DNA from 4 places in the Pseudomonas sp. Stari2 genome. Region 2 is predicted to be linked to each of the others. Evidence: predicted binding sites of a transcription regulator. Region 2 holds the regulator's gene; each other region holds the start of a gene.
The links. The regulator FliA, encoded in region 2, starts transcription of late flagellar genes. The targets are predictions, from matches to a motif close to CTAAAGTTTNNNNNNNNNNNGCCGNTAA.
Positions count from the first base shown of each region.

Region 1: NH234_RS24875 (methyl-accepting chemotaxis protein) is a predicted target of FliA. The motif match lies at 2,248-2,275, and genes of this name have one in related genera.
Region 3: motA (flagellar motor stator protein MotA) is a predicted target of FliA. The motif match lies at 1,293-1,320, and genes of this name have one in related genera.
Region 4: NH234_RS22845 (methyl-accepting chemotaxis protein) is a predicted target of FliA. The motif match lies at 3,130-3,157, and genes of this name have one in related genera.

Region 1 is NZ_CP099760.1:5,439,308-5,443,705, reverse strand. It holds gene NH234_RS24880 (SOS response-associated peptidase) at 1-66, shown strand, start outside; gene NH234_RS24875 (methyl-accepting chemotaxis protein) at 71-2,212, opposite strand; gene NH234_RS24870 (M48 family metallopeptidase) at 2,476-3,294, shown strand; gene NH234_RS24865 (TMEM165/GDT1 family protein) at 3,339-3,923, opposite strand; yybP-ykoY riboswitch at 4,012-4,134, opposite strand; gene NH234_RS24860 (methyltransferase) at 4,175-4,398, opposite strand, start outside.
Region 2 is NZ_CP099760.1:1,991,995-1,996,392, reverse strand. It holds gene NH234_RS09170 (protein phosphatase CheZ) at 1-631, opposite strand, end outside; gene NH234_RS09165 (chemotaxis response regulator CheY) at 649-1,020, opposite strand; gene fliA (RNA polymerase sigma factor FliA) at 1,188-1,928, opposite strand; gene fleN (flagellar synthesis regulator FleN) at 1,925-2,755, opposite strand; gene flhF (flagellar biosynthesis protein FlhF) at 2,869-4,209, opposite strand; gene flhA (flagellar biosynthesis protein FlhA) at 4,221-4,398, opposite strand, start outside.
Region 3 is NZ_CP099760.1:785,846-790,243, forward strand. It holds gene NH234_RS03470 (HDOD domain-containing protein) at 1-1,222, opposite strand, end outside; gene motA (flagellar motor stator protein MotA) at 1,389-2,240, shown strand; gene motB (flagellar motor protein MotB) at 2,244-3,323, shown strand; gene rsgA (small ribosomal subunit biogenesis GTPase RsgA) at 3,372-4,398, opposite strand, start outside.
Region 4 is NZ_CP099760.1:4,992,951-4,997,348, forward strand. It holds gene NH234_RS22830 (glycerophosphodiester phosphodiesterase) at 1-333, shown strand, start outside; gene NH234_RS22835 (PepSY domain-containing protein) at 472-777, shown strand; gene NH234_RS22840 (hypothetical protein) at 838-1,281, opposite strand; gene NH234_RS22845 (methyl-accepting chemotaxis protein) at 1,394-3,016, opposite strand; gene NH234_RS22850 (transporter) at 3,292-4,308, shown strand.

The DNA of each region.
Region 1 (4,398 bases), 2.9 Mb from region 2:
CGGGTGCTGGCGAACCTGGTCAATGATCCGAAACTCAACGGGCCGGAGTGCCTGACTCCGGCCTGATTGATCAGACCTTGAACTGATTGATCAACCGCCGCTGCTGCTCCGCCAGTTTGGTCAGATCCGCACTCGCCGAACTCGACTCATCCGCGCCACCCGCCACTTCATTCGCCACCTGACCAATATTGATCACGTTGCGGTTGATGTCGTCGGCCACCGCGCTCTGTTCCTCGGCGGCGCTGGCGATCTGGGTGTTCATGTCATTGATCACCGAGACCGCCTGGGTGATGGTCTCCAGCGCTTCGGCCGCCTTGGCCGCGTGCTGCACGCTTTCATCGGTGCGGTTCTGGCTGTCTTCCATGACCCGCACCACATCGCGGGTGCCCTGTTGCAGTTGCTGGATCATGCTCTGGATTTCTTCGGTGGCCTTCTGGGTCTTCTGCGCCAGGTTGCGCACCTCGTCGGCCACCACCGCGAAACCGCGACCCTGCTCACCGGCACGGGCGGCTTCGATGGCGGCGTTGAGGGCCAACAGGTTGGTCTGCTCGGCGATCCCGCGAATGGCGATGAGGATCGCGTTGATGTTTTCGCTGTCCTTGGCCAGCGTCTGCACCACGTCCACGGCCTTGCCGATTTCGACGGCCAGCACACCGATCGAATTCGACGTGTCGCGCACGATCTGCATGCCCTGGCTGGCGGCCTGATCGGCATGGCTGGCGGCTTGCGCGGCCTGGGTCGCGTTGCGCGCCACGTCCTGCGCCGTGGCGGTCATTTCCTGCACCGCGGTGGCGACCTGATCAATCTCGGCCATCTGCTTCTGTATGCCGATATTGGTACGGATCGCGATGTCCGCCGTGTGCTCCGAGGAGTCGCTGACACTCTGCACCGACGACACCACCTGCGTGATCATCGCCTGCAGCTTGGCGAGGAAGGTATTGAAGCCTTTGGCGATTGAACCGAGTTCGTCTTTGCGATCACTGCTCAAGCGACGGGTCAGGTCACCTTCACCCTGGGCAATGTCATCGAGCATGGTGACCATTTGCTTCAGCGGTCGGGCGATGCCGTGGCCCACCAGCCAGATCACCAGCAGGCCAAGGCCGGCAATGAGCAGGCCGACCATGGCCATGCCGAACGTGTCGGATTTGCGCTGGGCGTCGAGGTCGCCTTGCAGCTTTTGCAGATCGGCCATCACCGCATTCAGTGGCAGTTGCAGCATCAGGGTCCAGCGCGCATCGGTCTGGCCGATGCCGAACGGCAGATACAACTCGATCCGCCCGGCCTCTTTATTGACGGAATAGGTCACTTCGTCGCGCTTGAGATTGGCCATGTTGGCAATTTGCTGGGCGTCGAGAATGTCGCTGACCTTCTCGCCGAATTTGCTCGGGTCCTTGGTGTAGGCGACGATCCGGCCGTTGCCGCCGATCAGGGCCATTTGCCCGGCACCGCCGTACAGTTTCTGGTTCGCGCCCAGGAGCATTTCCTGGATGAAGTTCACCGACAGGTCGGCACCGACGATGCCCTGGAAGGCGCCGTTGAGCATGATCGGTTCAATGAAGGAGGCGAGCATGACGATCTTGTCGCCGACCTTGTACGGCGCCGGATCGATCACGCAGGATTTTTTGGTTTCCTTCGAGCACAGGTAGTACTCGCTGGCGCGCACGCCGGTGGACAGGACTTTCTGGTCGTCGACGTCCACCAGTTTGTCCAGGCCCAGAGTGCCGTCGTCGTTGCGGAACCACCACGGCAGGAAGCGCCCGTTGGCGGTGTCGATGCCGACCACGCTGGTGCCGACGTAGGCCGCGTCGTTGTGGTCCAGTGCGTTTTTTTCCCAGCCGATGTAGGTGCCGAGAATCTTCGGGTTCTTCTCGACGTTTTCCTTGATCAGGCTGATCAGTTGCTCGCGGCTGACGGTCAGTCGCGGCTGGCCATCGGCACCCGGCGTGCCGAGCAGGGCGTTGACCCGCACCAGTCCGCCGGCAATCAGCAGCGGCGCTTCGAGCTCGCGCTGGATCTGGCTGACCTGGGTCTGCGCCAGCGAGGTCAGGCGCTGTTCGATGACTTGTTCGAACTGGGCCTGGGTCCGTTGTTGGACCATCTCTTGAGTGCGGGCGCCGGAGAACAGCGCATAGAGCACGAGCGCAGCCACCACGCTGAGAACGATGGCGCCGGCCAGGGCGGCCACGGAAAACTGGATCGACTTGAATTTCATGGAAGCTCCGCACGCAAGAGGACGTCTGCGTTGCTGTATCGGCAGCCACTATTGCGCCATGAGGTGAAGTACGCGCAATTGAAGGCGGATGTCGCAAATGGAGCAGTGCGCGACGCAGATGCGCAGGGCATGTCGGCGGATATGAATTTTTTCCTACATGGCCGGCGGGCGCCTTCTGAAAGTGGGTGCAACACGTCCGTTGTATCTGGCGTCGATACAATTACCCGCCTAGGATACGCGGCATGTTTTCAGGGAGCTTTTGAATGAACAAGACATTGGTTGTAAGTGCACTGAGCGCAGCGCTGTTGCTGTCCGGTTGTCAGTCGGTCAACACCACCAGCGGCGGTGCCGTGGGCGTGGAACGCAAGCAATACATGTTCAGCATGCTGTCCTCGCAAGAGGTCGACCAGATGTATGCCCAGTCCTATCAGAAGACCGTTGGCGAGGCGTCCAGCAAAGGCGTGCTGGACAAGACCAGCAACGAAGCCAAGCGGGTTCAGGCGATTGCCAACCGCTTGATCGCCCAGGCGCCGAACTTCCGTCCGGACGCCGCGCAATGGCAGTGGGAAGTGAACCTGATCAAGAGTGACGAGCTCAACGCCAACTGCGGTCCTGGCGGCAAGATCATTTTCTACACCGGGCTGATCGACAGCCTGAAACTGACCGACGATGAAATCGCCGCCGTCATGGGTCATGAAATCGCCCACGCCCTGCGCGAGCACGGTCGTGAAGCAATGTCCAAGGCCTATGGCATCGAGATGGCCAAGCAGGGTGCCGGCGCGTTGCTCGGTCTGGGTCAGGACAGTCTGGCGCTGGCCGATACCGTGGCCAACTATGGCATGACGCTGCCCAACAGCCGCGCCAACGAGAACGAGGCCGACCTGATCGGTCTGGAACTGGCTGCTCGCGCCGGCTACAACCCGAACGCCGCGATCACCCTGTGGAACAAGATGAGCAAAGCGTCCGAAGGTGCACCTCCGGAGTTCATGAGCACTCACCCGGCATCCTCCAGCCGGATCGCCTCGTTGCAGGCGGCGATTCCGAAGGTCATGCCGCTGTACGAGAAAGCGCCCAAGTCCTGAAGCAATGATCGCTCCCGCACTGAGTGTGGGAGCGATCTGCCGGATCAGACCCAGCCGCTGCTCTGCATCGCCTTGTACACCGCGACGATCGCCAGAATCATGAACGCCGAGGCGGCCAGTCGACGGATCAGGGTCAGCGGCAGTTTCTCCGCCGCAAAGTTACCCGCCAGAACCACCGGCACGTTGGCAATCAGCATGCCCGCCGTGGTGCCGATGATCACCAGCCACAGTTCCGGGTATTGCGCAGCCAGCATCACGGTGGCGATCTGGGTCTTGTCGCCGATTTCCGCGAGGAAGAAGGCTATCAGGGTAGTCAGGAACGGACCGAACTTGCGGGCGGTGCTGGCTTCATCGTCGTCCATCTTGTCCGGCACCAGCGTCCACAGGGCGGTGGCGGTGAAGCTCGCAGCGAGAATCCAGTGCAGGACCGAATCGGAGAAGAAGCTACCGAACCAGGCGCCGACCGCACCGGCTGCCGCGTGGTTGGCCAGGGTCGCAGCGACGATACCGGCAATGATCGGCCAGGGTTTGCGAAAGCGAGCGGCGAGAATCAGCGCGAGCAGTTGCGTCTTGTCGCCGATTTCGGCCAAGGCAACGATTGCGGTGGGAACGAGTAACGAGTCCAGCATCAGGATTTCCTAAGGGGCGGGTCGACACGGCTATGACACGTACAGCCTTCCCGCCCCGGGTAAGGTGTGCGTGTCATAGGTCTTGTCAAACCCTGCGATCCGTCTGGTGCGGACGCTTGGGTCGCATACGCCATGATCTGAGGATCAAGTATGTTGACGTATGCCGGACGAGCTTGGCGCTCGTGGGAGACTACTCCCCTAGGACGGAGCGGATTCTGCCTAGGCGCAATCCATTCGGCAAGTGCTAATTTTCAGCCGCGCTTGGCCCGGTAAATCCGGAATCCGTTGCCTTCGGCCTTGATTGCACACACGCCCAGATGCTCTTCGATCAATGGCTGATACTTCAGGAAGCTGTTCGCCACCAGGCGCAGTTCGCCGCCGTTTTTCAGATGTTTGGCCGCTTTTCGCAGCAAGTTTTCAGTCGCGAAATAGTCGGTATGAACACCCACATGGAACGGCGGATTGCTCAGAATCG
Region 2 (4,398 bases):
CAAAGCGGTCCACCTGGCTGGCCATGAGCACGAGTTTGAGCAGATTGCTTTCGACTTCGGTGACCAACTGGGTCACGCGCTTGATCACTTGACCTGTGAGGTCCTGGTAATCCTGGGCCAGCAGAATGTCGTTGAGGTTGCTCGACACTGCGCGGTTGTCGGTGCTGCTGCGTGTCAGAAAACCGTCGACCCGACGCGCCAGCTCGCGGAACTCCTCAGCCCCGACTTCACGACGCATGAAGCGTCCCCAGTCGGCACTCAATGCCTGGGCTTCGTCAGCCAGACCATTGACCACCGGCGTGGCGCTTTCCACCAGGTCCATGGTGCGGTTGGCCGCCGCTTCGGTCAGCTTGACCACATAGCTCAGGCGCTCGGTCGCATCAGTGATCTGCGACACTTCCTCGGCCTGCGGCATGTGCGGGTCGATCTGGAAGTTGACGATTGCACTGTGCAGTTCGCGCGTGAGCTTGCCGACTTCCTGGTACAGGCCACGGTCACGGGTCTGATTGAGCTCATGGATCAGTTGCACAGCGTCGCCGAACCTGCCTTTTTCAAGGCTTTCGACCAGTTCGACCGCGTGTTTTTTCAGCGTCGACTCGAAGTCGCCCTGTGAAGATTCTTTATGCTCCATAGCTCCCCCGCGCGTCATCAGCCGATGCGTTCGAAAATCTTCTCGATTTTTTCTTTCAGCGCCTGAGCCGTGAAAGGTTTGACCACGTAGCCGTTAACACCGGCCTGGGCCGCTTCGATGATCTGCTCGCGCTTGGCTTCAGCAGTCACCATCAGCACTGGCAGGTGCTTGAGTTTTTCATCGGCGCGCACGTGACGCAGCAAGTCGATACCGGTCATGCCAGGCATGTTCCAGTCGGTCACCAGAAAGTCGATGCTGCCGCTGTTGAGTACCGGAATGGCAGTGGTGCCATCGTCGGCTTCAACGGTGTTGGTGAACCCGAGGTCACGCAACAGGTTCTTGATGATCCGCCGCATCGTTGAGAAGTCATCAACGATGAGGATTTTCATGTCTTTGTTCAATTCGACCTCCAAGCAGTCTTAAACGCGCCCAGCACCTGGACGCGCCATTTCAATCAATCCGGCAAAACACTCGATGACTGTCTGGAGCACAACAGAGCAAGACCGGTGCCGTTCACCACCGCACCAGCCTCGTTCGCAGCGTCCCCACACTGCCTTCAGCGCGCTCGCCACTCCCCCAAACGCCCCCGCAAGCGGGCCGCGCACTGGCTATGTAACTGGCTGACCCGCGATTCACTGACGCCAAGGACTTCACCGATTTCCTTGAGGTTCAGCTCTTCGTCGTAGTACAGCGCCAACACCAGTCGCTCACGCTCCGGCAAATTGGCAATCGCGTCCGCCAACGCAGCCTGGAAGCGCTCATCTTCCAGATCGCGCGACGGCTCAAGATGAGCACTGGCGCCATCCTCGTGCAGCCCTTCGTGTTCGCCGTCCTGCAACAGGTCGTCGAAACTGAACAGTCGGCTGCCCAGGGTGTCATTCAAAATCCCGTAGTAATCGTCGAGACTCAATTGGAGTTCGGCCGCAACCTCGTGATCTTTAGCGTCACGGCCGGTTTTAGCTTCAATCGAGCGAATCGCGTCGCTGACCATACGGGTGTTACGGTGAACCGAGCGTGGTGCCCAGTCCCCCTTGCGTACTTCATCGAGCATGGCGCCGCGGATCCGGATGCCCGCGTACGTTTCGAAACTGGCGCCTTTGCTGGCGTCGTATTTGGTCGAGACTTCGAGCAGGCCGATCATCCCGGCCTGGATCAGGTCTTCGACCTGCACACTGGCAGGCAATCGCGCCAGCAAGTGGTAAGCAATGCGTTTGACCAGTGGCGCGTAACGCTCGATCAGTTCGTACTGCGCGTCACGTGCCGACTTCTTGTAGAAATTCATACCGCTGGCGGTCATAGCACAGGTCCTGCCGTTTGCTGCACGAGGCGCTCGACGAAAAATTCGAGGTGGCCGCGCGGGTTGGCGGGCAGCGGCCAGGTGTCGACCTTCTGTGCGATCGCCTTGAACGCCAGTGCGCACTTGGAACGCGGGAAAGCTTCATAGACCGCACGCTGCTTCTGCACCGCCTTGCGCACGCTTTCGTCGTAAGGCACCGCGCCGACGTATTGTAGGGCGACGTCAAGGAAGCGATCCGTGACCTTGGTCAACTTGGCGAACAGATTGCGACCTTCCTGCGGGCTCTGGGCCATGTTGGCCAGGACGCGGAAGCGGTTCATGCCGTAATCGCGGTTCAGCAGTTTGATCAGCGCGTAGGCGTCGGTAATCGAGGTCGGCTCGTCGCAGACCACCAGCAACACTTCTTGCGCAGCGCGAACAAAACTGACTACCGAGTCACCGATACCCGCAGCGGTGTCGATCACCAACACATCGAGATTGTCGCCGATATCGCTGAACGCCTGGATCAGGCCGGCATGCTGGGCCGGACTCAGATGAACCATGCTCTGGGTGCCAGAAGCGGCCGGCACGATGCGGATCCCGCCGGGACCTTGCAACAGCACGTCGCGCAGCTCGCAGCGGCCCTCGATCACATCGGCCAGGGTACGTTTGGGCGTGAGGCCCAGCAGAACGTCGACGTTCGCCAGACCCAGGTCGGCGTCCAGCAGCATGACCCGACGGCCAAGCTCTGCCAGCGCCAGGGACAAGTTCACTGACACGTTAGTCTTGCCGACGCCACCTTTGCCGCCGGTCACCGCGATCACCTGTACGGGATGCATGCTGCCCATGTTATTTCTTTACCTTGTCTTGCATAGACGGAGGCCACATTACTGGCTGCGCGTTCACAACCGGAACAATGCGTGGCAGACCATCGATGTAGGTACAAAAACTGTTCATTACCTCAGCCAACCTGCTTGGTCGGGCTGTGGTAGATATCAGCGAACATGTCAGCCATGGCTTCTTCGCTGGGTTCTTCCTGCATTTGCACGCTGACGGCGCGGCTGACCAATTGATGACGGCGCGGCAGATGCAGATCATCCGGAATCCGGGGGCCATCGGTCAGGTAGGCGACCGGCAGTTCATGACTGATCGCCAGACTCAGCACTTCGCCAAGGCTGGCCGTCTCATCCAGTTTAGTCAGGATGCACCCGGCGAGCCCGCAACGCTTGTAACTGTGATAAGCGGCGGTTAGAACCTGTTTCTGGCTGGTGGTTGCCAGCACCAGATAATTTTTCGACCGAATGCCACGACCGGCCAGACTTTCCAGCTGCATGCGCAGTGCCGGATCGCTGGCCTGCAGGCCGGCGGTATCGATCAGCACCACGCGTTTGCGCAGCAGTGGATCCAGCGCCTGCACCAGGGACTGGCCCGGGTCGACGTGGGTCACCGACACATTGAGGATCCGGCCCAGGGTTTTCAGCTGTTCCTGAGCGCCGATGCGGAAACTGTCCATGCTCACCAGCGCAATGTTCTGCGCGCCGTACTTGAGCACATAACGGGCAGCCAGCTTGGCCAGGGTGGTGGTCTTGCCCATGCCGGCCGGGCCGACCATGGCAATCACTCCGCCCTCTTCCAGCGGCTCGACTTCCGGCGTGGCAATCATCCGCGCCAGGTGCGCGAGCAACATGCGCCAGGCCTGACGAGGCTCTTCGATATCGCTGGTCAGCGCCAGCAGGTCGCGGGACAACGGACCGGACAGACCGATGCGCTGCAGACGACGATACAGATTGGCCTGGGCCGGACGGCTGCCTTGCAGCTGATTCCAGGCCAGGGTGCCGAGCTGCACTTCCATCAGTTCGCGCAGGCTGTTGAGTTCGAAACGCATCGAATCCAGCGCACGCGGATCGACGCCAGCGGCAGCCGGCGCAGGTGCCGGGGCTGGACGGGCCGGTGCGGCGTACGTCGGTTCTGTCAGAGGCTCGGCCGCCGTCAGCGGCAGGCCGGCGGTCAATGGCAGACCGGAGAACAACTGGCGATTGGTGTTGCCGTCGGCCTCACCACGCATGCTCAGCTCGGCCTGGGCGGTAACGATGCGCGACTGGGTCTTGCGCAGCTCGTCTTCGAGTTCCATGTTCGGAACCCGTGGCGCCAGAGCCGACAGTTTGTAATCCAGCGCCGCCGTCAGCTCGACGCCGCCGGCAATGCGGCGGTTGCCAATGATGGCGGCATCAGCGCCCAGCTCATCACGAACCAGCTTCATGGCCTGACGCATATCGGCGGCGAAAAAACGCTTAACTTGCATAAACCACTACCTCAGCCGTTGGGCCCTACTGTCGCAACGATGGTCACTTGCTTGTTGTCCGGAATTTCCTGGTAGGCCAGCACGTGCAGTCCTGGGACTGCCAGGCGGCCAAAGCGCGAGAGCATCGCGCGAACCGGGCCTGCTACCAACAGGATCACCGGCTGACCTTGCATTTCCTGACGCTGCGCC
Region 3 (4,398 bases), 1.2 Mb from region 2:
GCAAACCGGAAATCTGATGCACCCGCAGATTGGACTGGGTGCGGTCGGCCATCAGGATCATCACCCGGCGCATGCCGCTGGCCACCAGCGCGTCGCGGGCGGCAATGGTCAAGTGCATGGCGTTGGTGAAACGGCTTGGCTCGGCCAGCAGTTCGGTGCATTGCCGGCGCCACTTGGCCAGGTCTTCGGCATTGGGTGCAGCGGCAGGCAACAGGCCGGCCGGCAGGCGATGGGTGCCCCACGGCCACAGCAGGGAAACCGCCGGGTGCCACAGATCCGGCATCGAATGCCGACGCGCACTGTTGGCGGCCTGCTGGTGCAACTGCTGCTGCACTTCGTCCATCGGGATTTGCAGATAGAGGCTGGTCAGGTACTGCCAGCGCTTGCTGTGCGGACTGTCCCAGGCCTGTTGCGCCGACAGCGCCAGGCCGTTGGCCAGCAGCACGGTGTTGGCCGGCTGATTGAGCCAGTTGCGCAGGGTCGGGTCGTCATCCAGACGATTCTGCTGACGCAGCGGATGATCGACATCGCGAGCGATGCGCAGGACCTTGACCAGTTCACGCTGTTCAGTAAGCAGCAGGCGGTAACCCTGCTGCACCCAGATCGGCAGGTGCCAGGCTTCCACCAGTGCCGCACCGATCTTCAGCAGGCGCACGCCGAACAATTGTTTTTCCACGTCGCGGGCCGATTCGCCCTTGTGAATGACCCGAACTTCCCACTCTTCGAGCAGTTTGGGAAAGCTCATCGCCAACGGCCACAGCGGCGAAAGAAACAACAGGCTGCCCCAGTGAATGTCCTGCCACAGCCGCGCCAGGCGGCTGGCAAAAAAACCGTTGGCCTGCTGCGTGGCGTGCTGGCTGATCATCTGTATCTGGCGCAGGGACTGGGGAATTTGCGCCTGCGGTTCGGCGGGCAGGCGTGCCAGCAGTTCTTCGGTGCGGGCCAGGCCCAGGCGATTGATCGCCACCTCAAGGTTTTCTACCGGTGCGGTCAGGCTGCCTAGGGTATGGCGGTTGGCTTCGCGGATGATGCTCAGGGCCAGCGCCGGGCTGTCCTGCATCAGGTCGGCAATGTCGCGCAACGAGCTGCGATTGTCGCGGATCGCCCGGCAGACCTTGTCATGGGCCTCTTGCGGCACCGGCAGGCGCACGCCGTCGAGCAGCTTCACCCAGCCATCGAGTGTGGTCGGTCTTGCGTGTGGGACGTTCGTTTCATTAGCCATGTCTGGACGAGATCTTCACTGACTGTAGACGCGCCCGGCATGGGCTAAATTGGCTTTTCGCCTGAACTGGCTATAGTCTGGCGCAGTTTTGCCGATAAGTAGAAGAAGAGATTTTTTAACTTCCGAATATGACCTTGAACCCGACTTAAGTAAGTACTTTCTACCTATGGCTAAAATTATCGGCATCATCGTCGTATTCGCGAGCGTGCTCGGCGGATACGTGCTTTCCCACGGCAAGATTGCCGCCCTGATCCAGCCTTTCGAGGTGATGATCATCGGTGGTGCGGCACTCGGAGCATTCCTCCAGGCCAACCCCGGTTACATGACGATGCATGTGCTCAAGAAATCCCTGAGCATGTTCAGCTCGCGTTTCAGCCACACGTTCTATCTGGAAGTGCTGGGCCTGATCTACGAGATCCTCAACAAGAGCCGCCGTGAAGGCATGATGGCCATCGAAGGCGACATCGAAGATGCCGCTGCGAGTCCGATCTTCGCCAAGTACCCGGCGGTGCTGAAAGACGAACGCATGACCGCGTTCATCTGCGATTACCTGCGCATCATGTCGTCCGGCAACATGGCGCCGCACGAACTCGAAGGCCTGTTCGACATGGAGTTGTACAGCCTCAAGGAAGAACTGGAGCATCCTTCCCACGCGGTCAACGGCATTGCCGACGGCATGCCAGGTTTCGGTATCGTCGCGGCGGTACTGGGTATCGTGGTGACGATGGCGTCCCTGGGCGAGGGCGATCAGAAATCCATCGGTCTGCACGTGGGTGCAGCACTGGTCGGTACCTTCTTCGGTATCTTGGCGGCCTACGGCTTCTTCGGCCCGCTGGCGCATTCCCTGGCCCACGATGCCAAGGAAGAGCTCAACGTCTATGAAGCCATCAAGGCTTCGCTGGTGGCTTCGGCTTCCGGGATGCCGCCGTCGCTGGCCGTGGAATTCGGGCGCAAGGTTCTGTACCCGGCTCACCGTCCTAGCTTCGCCGAGCTGGAACAAGCGGTTCGCGGTCGCTAAGTCATGGAAAATAACCAGCCGATAATCATCAAGCGCGTCAAGCGCTACGGTGGCGGGCATCACGGCGGGGCGTGGAAGATCGCCTTTGCCGACTTCGCGACGGCGATGATGGCGTTCTTCCTGGTGTTGTGGCTGCTGTCCACCGCAACGCCGGAACAGAAGATCGCCATCGCCGGCTACTTCAAGGATCCGGTCGGCTTCTCCGAGAGCGGTACGCCGTACATCATCGACCTGGGCGGCACGCCGACCCTGGCGCCGGAAAACACCCTCAACCCTGAAGTGAAGTCTCAGCCGCAACCGGACAAGGTCACGGTCGACACCGATCAGGTTGAAGGCATGGCCGAGCAGGTCGAGAAGGAACGTCTGGAACTGTTGCTGCAGGAACTGCAGAACAAGGTCGACGAGAACCCGCAACTGCAGAAGTTCAAGGATCAGATTCTGTTCGAGATCACGCCGAACGGCTTGCGCATCCAGATCATGGATGCCGAGAACCGGCCGATGTTCGACTCTGGTTCTGCACGCCTGAAACCGTACTTCGAAGACATCCTGCTGGCCATGGCCGACACCATCAAAGCGGTGCCGAACAAGATCAGCATCAGCGGTCATACCGATGCCAAGCCGTACACCGGCACTGGTGATTTCGGTAACTGGGAGCTTTCGGCCAACCGCGCCAACGCCGCCCGGCGTGCGCTGGTGGCGGGCAGTTACCCGGACTCGCAAGTGGCACGTGTGGTGGGTTACGCCTCGTCGGCGCTGTTCGACAAGGAGAACCCGTTCAACCCGGTCAACCGCCGTATCGACATCGTGGTGCTGACCAAGAAGGCCCAGGCCGCCATCGAAGGTGCGCAAGGCGCCGACCCGTCGAAACCGGCAGATCAAGGTCAGAACGGCGCGGCGCCGGCCGCCCCGGTCGACCCGAACGCCTTGCCGGCGGATCAGCAGCCGGTACCGGCCCATGAGTTGCGCGAACGACTGAACCTGTTCGACGATCCGCTGCCGAAACCGGCCGAGCCGGGCAGCGCGGCGCCAGCCCCGGCGCCTGCTGCACCGGCCACTGCACCGGCGCCCGCGCCGAAGCAGTGACCCACAAAAAAGCCGCGAGATGATCGCGGCTTTTTTGTGTCTGGCTACTTAGTAACCGTTTTCCGGCAGGCTGGCGATGATCGAGCGGTAGCTGTTCATCCGCTGCTGCTGGATGCGTCCGTCTTCAAGGGCCTTGAGCAGGGCGCAGCCTGGTTCGCGATCATGCTTGCAGTCGCGAAAGCGGCAGGTGCCGAGCAGGTCGTCGAATTCGATGAACCCCGCCTCGACATCGGCACGGCTGACGTGGCCCAGGCCGAATTCGCGGATGCCCGGGGAGTCGATCAGTTCACCGCCACCGGGGAAGTGGAACAGCCGTGCAGTGGTCGTGGTGTGAGTACCCTGGCCGGACCATTCGGACAGCGGGCCGACTCGGGTTTCGACGTCCGGCAGCAGGCTATTGACCAGCGAGGACTTGCCGACACCGGACTGACCGACGAATACGCTGATGCGTCCGTCGAGCTGTTTCTGCAATTGCTCCATGCCGTTGCCGTGGTGCGCCGACACTTCCAGTACCGGATAACCCAGGGTGCGATACACCGCCAGAAGTGCGTTCAGCGCCGGGGCGTTCTGTTCGTCGATCAGGTCGAATTTGTTCAGCAGCAGCAAAGGGCGGATGCCGGCGTGCTCGGCCGCGACCAGATAGCGGTCGATCAGGTTCGCATGGGGCTCGGGCAGCGGGGCGAAGACGATGACGATCATGTCGACGTTGGCGGCCACCGGTTTAAGCTGGCCTCGGCTGTCCGGGCGGCACAGCTCGGTGGTGCGCGGCAGTTGCGCGACGATCACGCCGATGCCCTGGTTGCCGGCGCGCCAGACCACACGGTCACCGGTCACCAGCGCTGGCAGGTTGGCCCGCAAGTGGCAACGGAAGACCTGGCCGGCCAGTTCGCCGTCAACGGCCTCGACCTCGACCTGCACACCGAAGTGAGCGATCACCAGGCCGTGCTGTTCCGGGCCCAGGTCGCCGCCTTCGAGCGCCTCGACAGCCGAGGACTCGCGTTTGGCGGCGCGGGCGGCGCGCTCGCCCTGAATCTTTTCGATGCGCCAGTTTTGACGACGATTGAGTTGGCGTTTG
Region 4 (4,398 bases), 3.0 Mb from region 2:
GGCAAGCAAGAGCCGAAATCCGAAGCTGAATTCAAGCAGTGGATCGACTACGCCAAGGCTCAGGGCGCCATCGGTACAGGCCCTTCGGCCAAGCTGACCCACGGCGGCGATCAGAGCTATTCGGACCTCGTGCAGCCATGGATGAACAAGTACACCCACGACAAGGGCTTGCTGGTGCACGTCTACACCGTCGATGAGCCAGTGGACTATGAGAAAGTCATGGCCGCCGGCGTCGACGGCATCTTCACCAACCGCGCCAGCGAACTGCTGAAGTTCTACAAACGCCCGGCCGCCGCCAGTGTGGATCAGGTGTTGAAGAACAACGGTTTCTGATCTGTAAATCGGGCGTCAGTATTCGCGAGCAGGCCCACTCCCATTGGGAGTCCGGCCTGCTCGCTGTGTATTAAGGGTGAATTAAGTTGAGGTCGTTAACCTGAGCCCACTTGAACGAATCACCCAAAGGAATAACCGATGAAAACCCTGACTGCCCTGTTTACCGCTGCTGCCCTGACCCTCACCGCGGGCCTGGCCCAGGCTGACGTTCGTGTCGATCAGATCCCTGAGCTGGTCAAGTCCGGCAAGATCAAGCCACTGGAAGAGCTGAACAAGATTGCCCTGGCCCTGCACCCGGGCGCGACCATCGTCGACACCGACCTGGACAACCATTTCAACGGCTATGAGTACGAAGTCGAACTGCGTACTGCCGATGGCAAGGAATGGGATGTTGACCTGGATGCGGCCACCGGCAAGGTTCTGAGCAACAAGCAAGATCACTGATTACCTCGCAAGACAAAGCCGCACGATTTTCGGATCGTGCGGCTTTTTTGTGTCTGCGACTTATGCAGAAGTACTGACCAACGCCCCCGACGTACTCGAATCAGACTCCTGCAACGCCGCCAGCAACGCCGCCGTCGCCGTCTGCAACGAAGCCGACGTCGTCGCGATCTGCGACTGCGCAGCGGCAACATCCGCCGCCTTGGCATCCTGACTTTCCTGATTCGCCTGAGCCGCTTGCAGCGCCTGTTGCTGTTCCTGCAATTGCTTTTGCAGCTCGGCGATCTGCTTGCGCAGTTCTTTCACGGTATCCGATTCATCATTGCCGGAGCTGCTGTCACCGGTCGGTGCTGCACCACCGCCCGCCGCAACTTTGCTGGTGTCAGCCTTCACACCGGTGCCGGCCGCCGCTGTGGTCGAGGTGTCGTCGACCGGGTCGGCAATCGATGTTTTGCTGGTAGGTGTGGTGACGGTCTGATTGATCGAAACAGACGTGATGCTGACCATGGGAAATCTCCAATGACGGTTATGAATAACCGGCCATCGGCGATGCGCACGTGAAATTGAGATCGACTGTGTACCGACTCGGTAACCGGGCCGGTACACAATCAGTGGCGGGTCAGACGCTCAGGCGAGCAGTGACGTCGTTGAGTTGGCCGGACAGGCCATGCAGGTTCTGGCTGGCGCTTTCAGTGCGCTGCACGTTGTCGAGGTTGGTGCTGGCGATCGAGGTGATCTCGGTCAGGTTGCGCGAGATGTCTTCGGCCACTGAAGTCTGTTCTTCAGCCGCCGTGGCGATCTGGCGGTTCATGTCGCGGATCGCTTCGACCGCGTGGGTGATGCGCTCGAGCATGGCGCCGGCCTGGGTCACTTGCTCGACGCTTTCATCGCTGCGGGTCTGGCCGCTGTCGATGGCGTGGGCCGCATCCACCGCGCCGGTCTGCACGCTGTGGATGATCTGATTAATCTCGATGATCGACTCCGCCGTGCGCTGCGCGAGGTTGCGCACTTCGTCGGCGACCACCGCAAAACCACGCCCGGCTTCCCCTGCTCGGGCCGCTTCGATGGCGGCGTTGAGCGCCAGCAGGTTGGTCTGCTCGGCGATGCCGCGAATCACTTCCAGCACCTTGCCGATGCGGCCGCTGTCGGCTTCCAGACGACGGATCACCGTGGCGGTGTTGGCGATTTCGCCGCGCATCTGGGTGATGCTGTGGATGGTGCTCTGCATGACCTTCTCGCCCTGCTGGGCGGACTGGTCGGCATCGTCGGCAGCGCGCGCTGCATCAGCCGCATGGCGGGCGACTTCCTGGGCAGTGGCAGACATTTCGTTCATCGCCGTGGCCACCTGATCGGTGCGGTTGAACTGCTCGTTGGTGCCGCCGGCCATGACGGTGGCGATGGCGTTCAATTCGCCGCTGGCGCTGTCCAGATCCTTGGCGCTGCGCTGCAGATGGTTGAAAGTTTCGGCGAGGAAATCGCGCAGAGTGTTGGCCGCAGCAGCCAGGTTGCCCAGTTCGTCCTGACGGTCGCTGGCCACACGCTCGACCAGACGCCCCTTGCTCAACTGGGTGACGTAGTCGATGAGCTTGCGGATCGGCTCGACCAGATTGCGGTTGACCAGCCACAGGCTCAGTAAACCGATCAGCAGGCCCGACGCGAGCATCACCAGTAGCCCCAGCCAAACGGTGCGATCGGCACTGGCGCTGATCTGCGCCGATTGCTCGGTGCCCTGCTTGCGCAGCTCGGCCACCAGCTCGCTCATCTGGTCGCTGGCGGCACGGTCAACACCTTTGACCGCCACGTCGCCAGCGGTCGGATCGGCACCGGCGGCGACGTAGGCATCGCGGCCCTTCTGATACGCAGCACCCAGCAGTCGATGTTCTTCGCGCAGGCGTTCGATGCGGGTTTTCAGCGCAGGCTCGAGGCCTTTCTGGTTGGCCAGCTCACCGAGGATGTCCTGCACATCGCGCTGACGGTCTTCGAACTGGCCCCAGTACTTGGCCAGGTCCGCTGGCTGCTTGCCGCGCAGCAGGACGTTTTTCCACTCCTGCACTTGCACCTTGAATTGCAGGTTGGCTTCGTCGATCAGTTGCGAGGCGTGCAAGGGGCCGGCGATCAACTGGCTGTAACTCTGCACGCCGTTGGACAGGAAGTGAAAGCAGGCCAGCGCGATCAACAGCATCGCCAGCAGGCTGCCGCTCAGCAGGGCAAGAATTTGCGCTCTCAGGGATTTTTGCAACATTGCAGGTACTCGGGACAGGGATGAGGCACGTCCGGTAAGACGTGAATTGTGGCCGGACATCCGTGTCGGCGGACCTTGGCTCATGGCCGAAGGCGCGCAACCTAACTCATGCGTGATCGGCGTGCCAGAGAGCTTCTTGAGAAATATCCGACCGCCGGTAACACGTTGATTTGACATCATTTTGCTGTCACAAAAGCGTCATGTGACATTGCGATGATGCGGCTCAGCTGAATCTGCAAATCCCGCGACAGACGCCCTCTTCCCAGCGAGACTTCATGAACCACAGCCTCGATATCAGCCATCGCGATCCAGACCTGTTCGGCTTGCTCTACGGTTTTCGTTTTCGCCCCGGTGAGCGTGGTCGCGAGGTCGACTCGGCGACTGCATTGCGCTGCCTGCAAGACGACGGCGATGAGTTTCTCTGGCTGCATCTGAACCTGGCCCACGCCGCGTGCGAGCGCTGGATGAAAAGCCACCTGCAATTGCCCGAAGAGTTTTTTGAAGCGTTGCACGAAGGTTCGCGCTCGACGCGCATCGAGCATGTCGATTCGGCATTGCTGGCGGTGGTCAACGACGTGGTGTTCAACCTCAGCAGCATGGTTTCTTCAGACGTATCGACGCTGTGGGTCTGCGTACGCAGCAAACTGATTGTCAGTGCGCGCCTGCAACCGTTGCACTCGGTGGACAAACTGCGTTCGTCGGTGAAGGCCGGCGAGTGCTTTCGCTCGCCGTCGGAATTGCTCGTGCACTTGCTGCGCGACCAGGGCGAAGTGCTGACCCAGATCGTGCGCAAGACCAGCATGAGCGTCGATCAGGTCGAGGACGAATTGCTGTCCTCGCGACTGTCGACCAACCGCGCCGAACTCGGCGCCAACCGTCGGGTGCTGGTGCGCCTGCAACGACTGCTGGCGCTGGAGCCAGGTTCGCTGCTGCGCCTGCTCAACCGGCCGCCGTCCTGGTTGCAGAAGGAAGACGTGAAGGAGCTGCGCAAGTCCACCGAGGAGTTCGCGCTGATCATCAACGACCTCACCGCCCTCGGCGAGCGGATCAAGCTGTTGCAGGAAGAGATCGCTGCCAACCTCAACGAACAGAGCAACCGCACGCTGTTCACCCTGACCGTGGTGACGGTGCTGGCGCTGCCGATCAACATCATTGCCGGTTTCTTCGGCATGAACGTCGGCGGCGTGCCGCTGGCCACTGATCCGGAAGGGTTCTGGATTCTGGTGGCGCTGGTGGTGACGTTTACCGTGATCGCCGGGCGCTGGGCGTTTCGCAAGCGGCGGGATTACTGACTTCCGACAGAGCGTGGAAATGATCACCAGTCAGAAGACCAACGGTGCGATTAATCCGCCAAACACTGATCTATCGCAGACTCTCTGTAA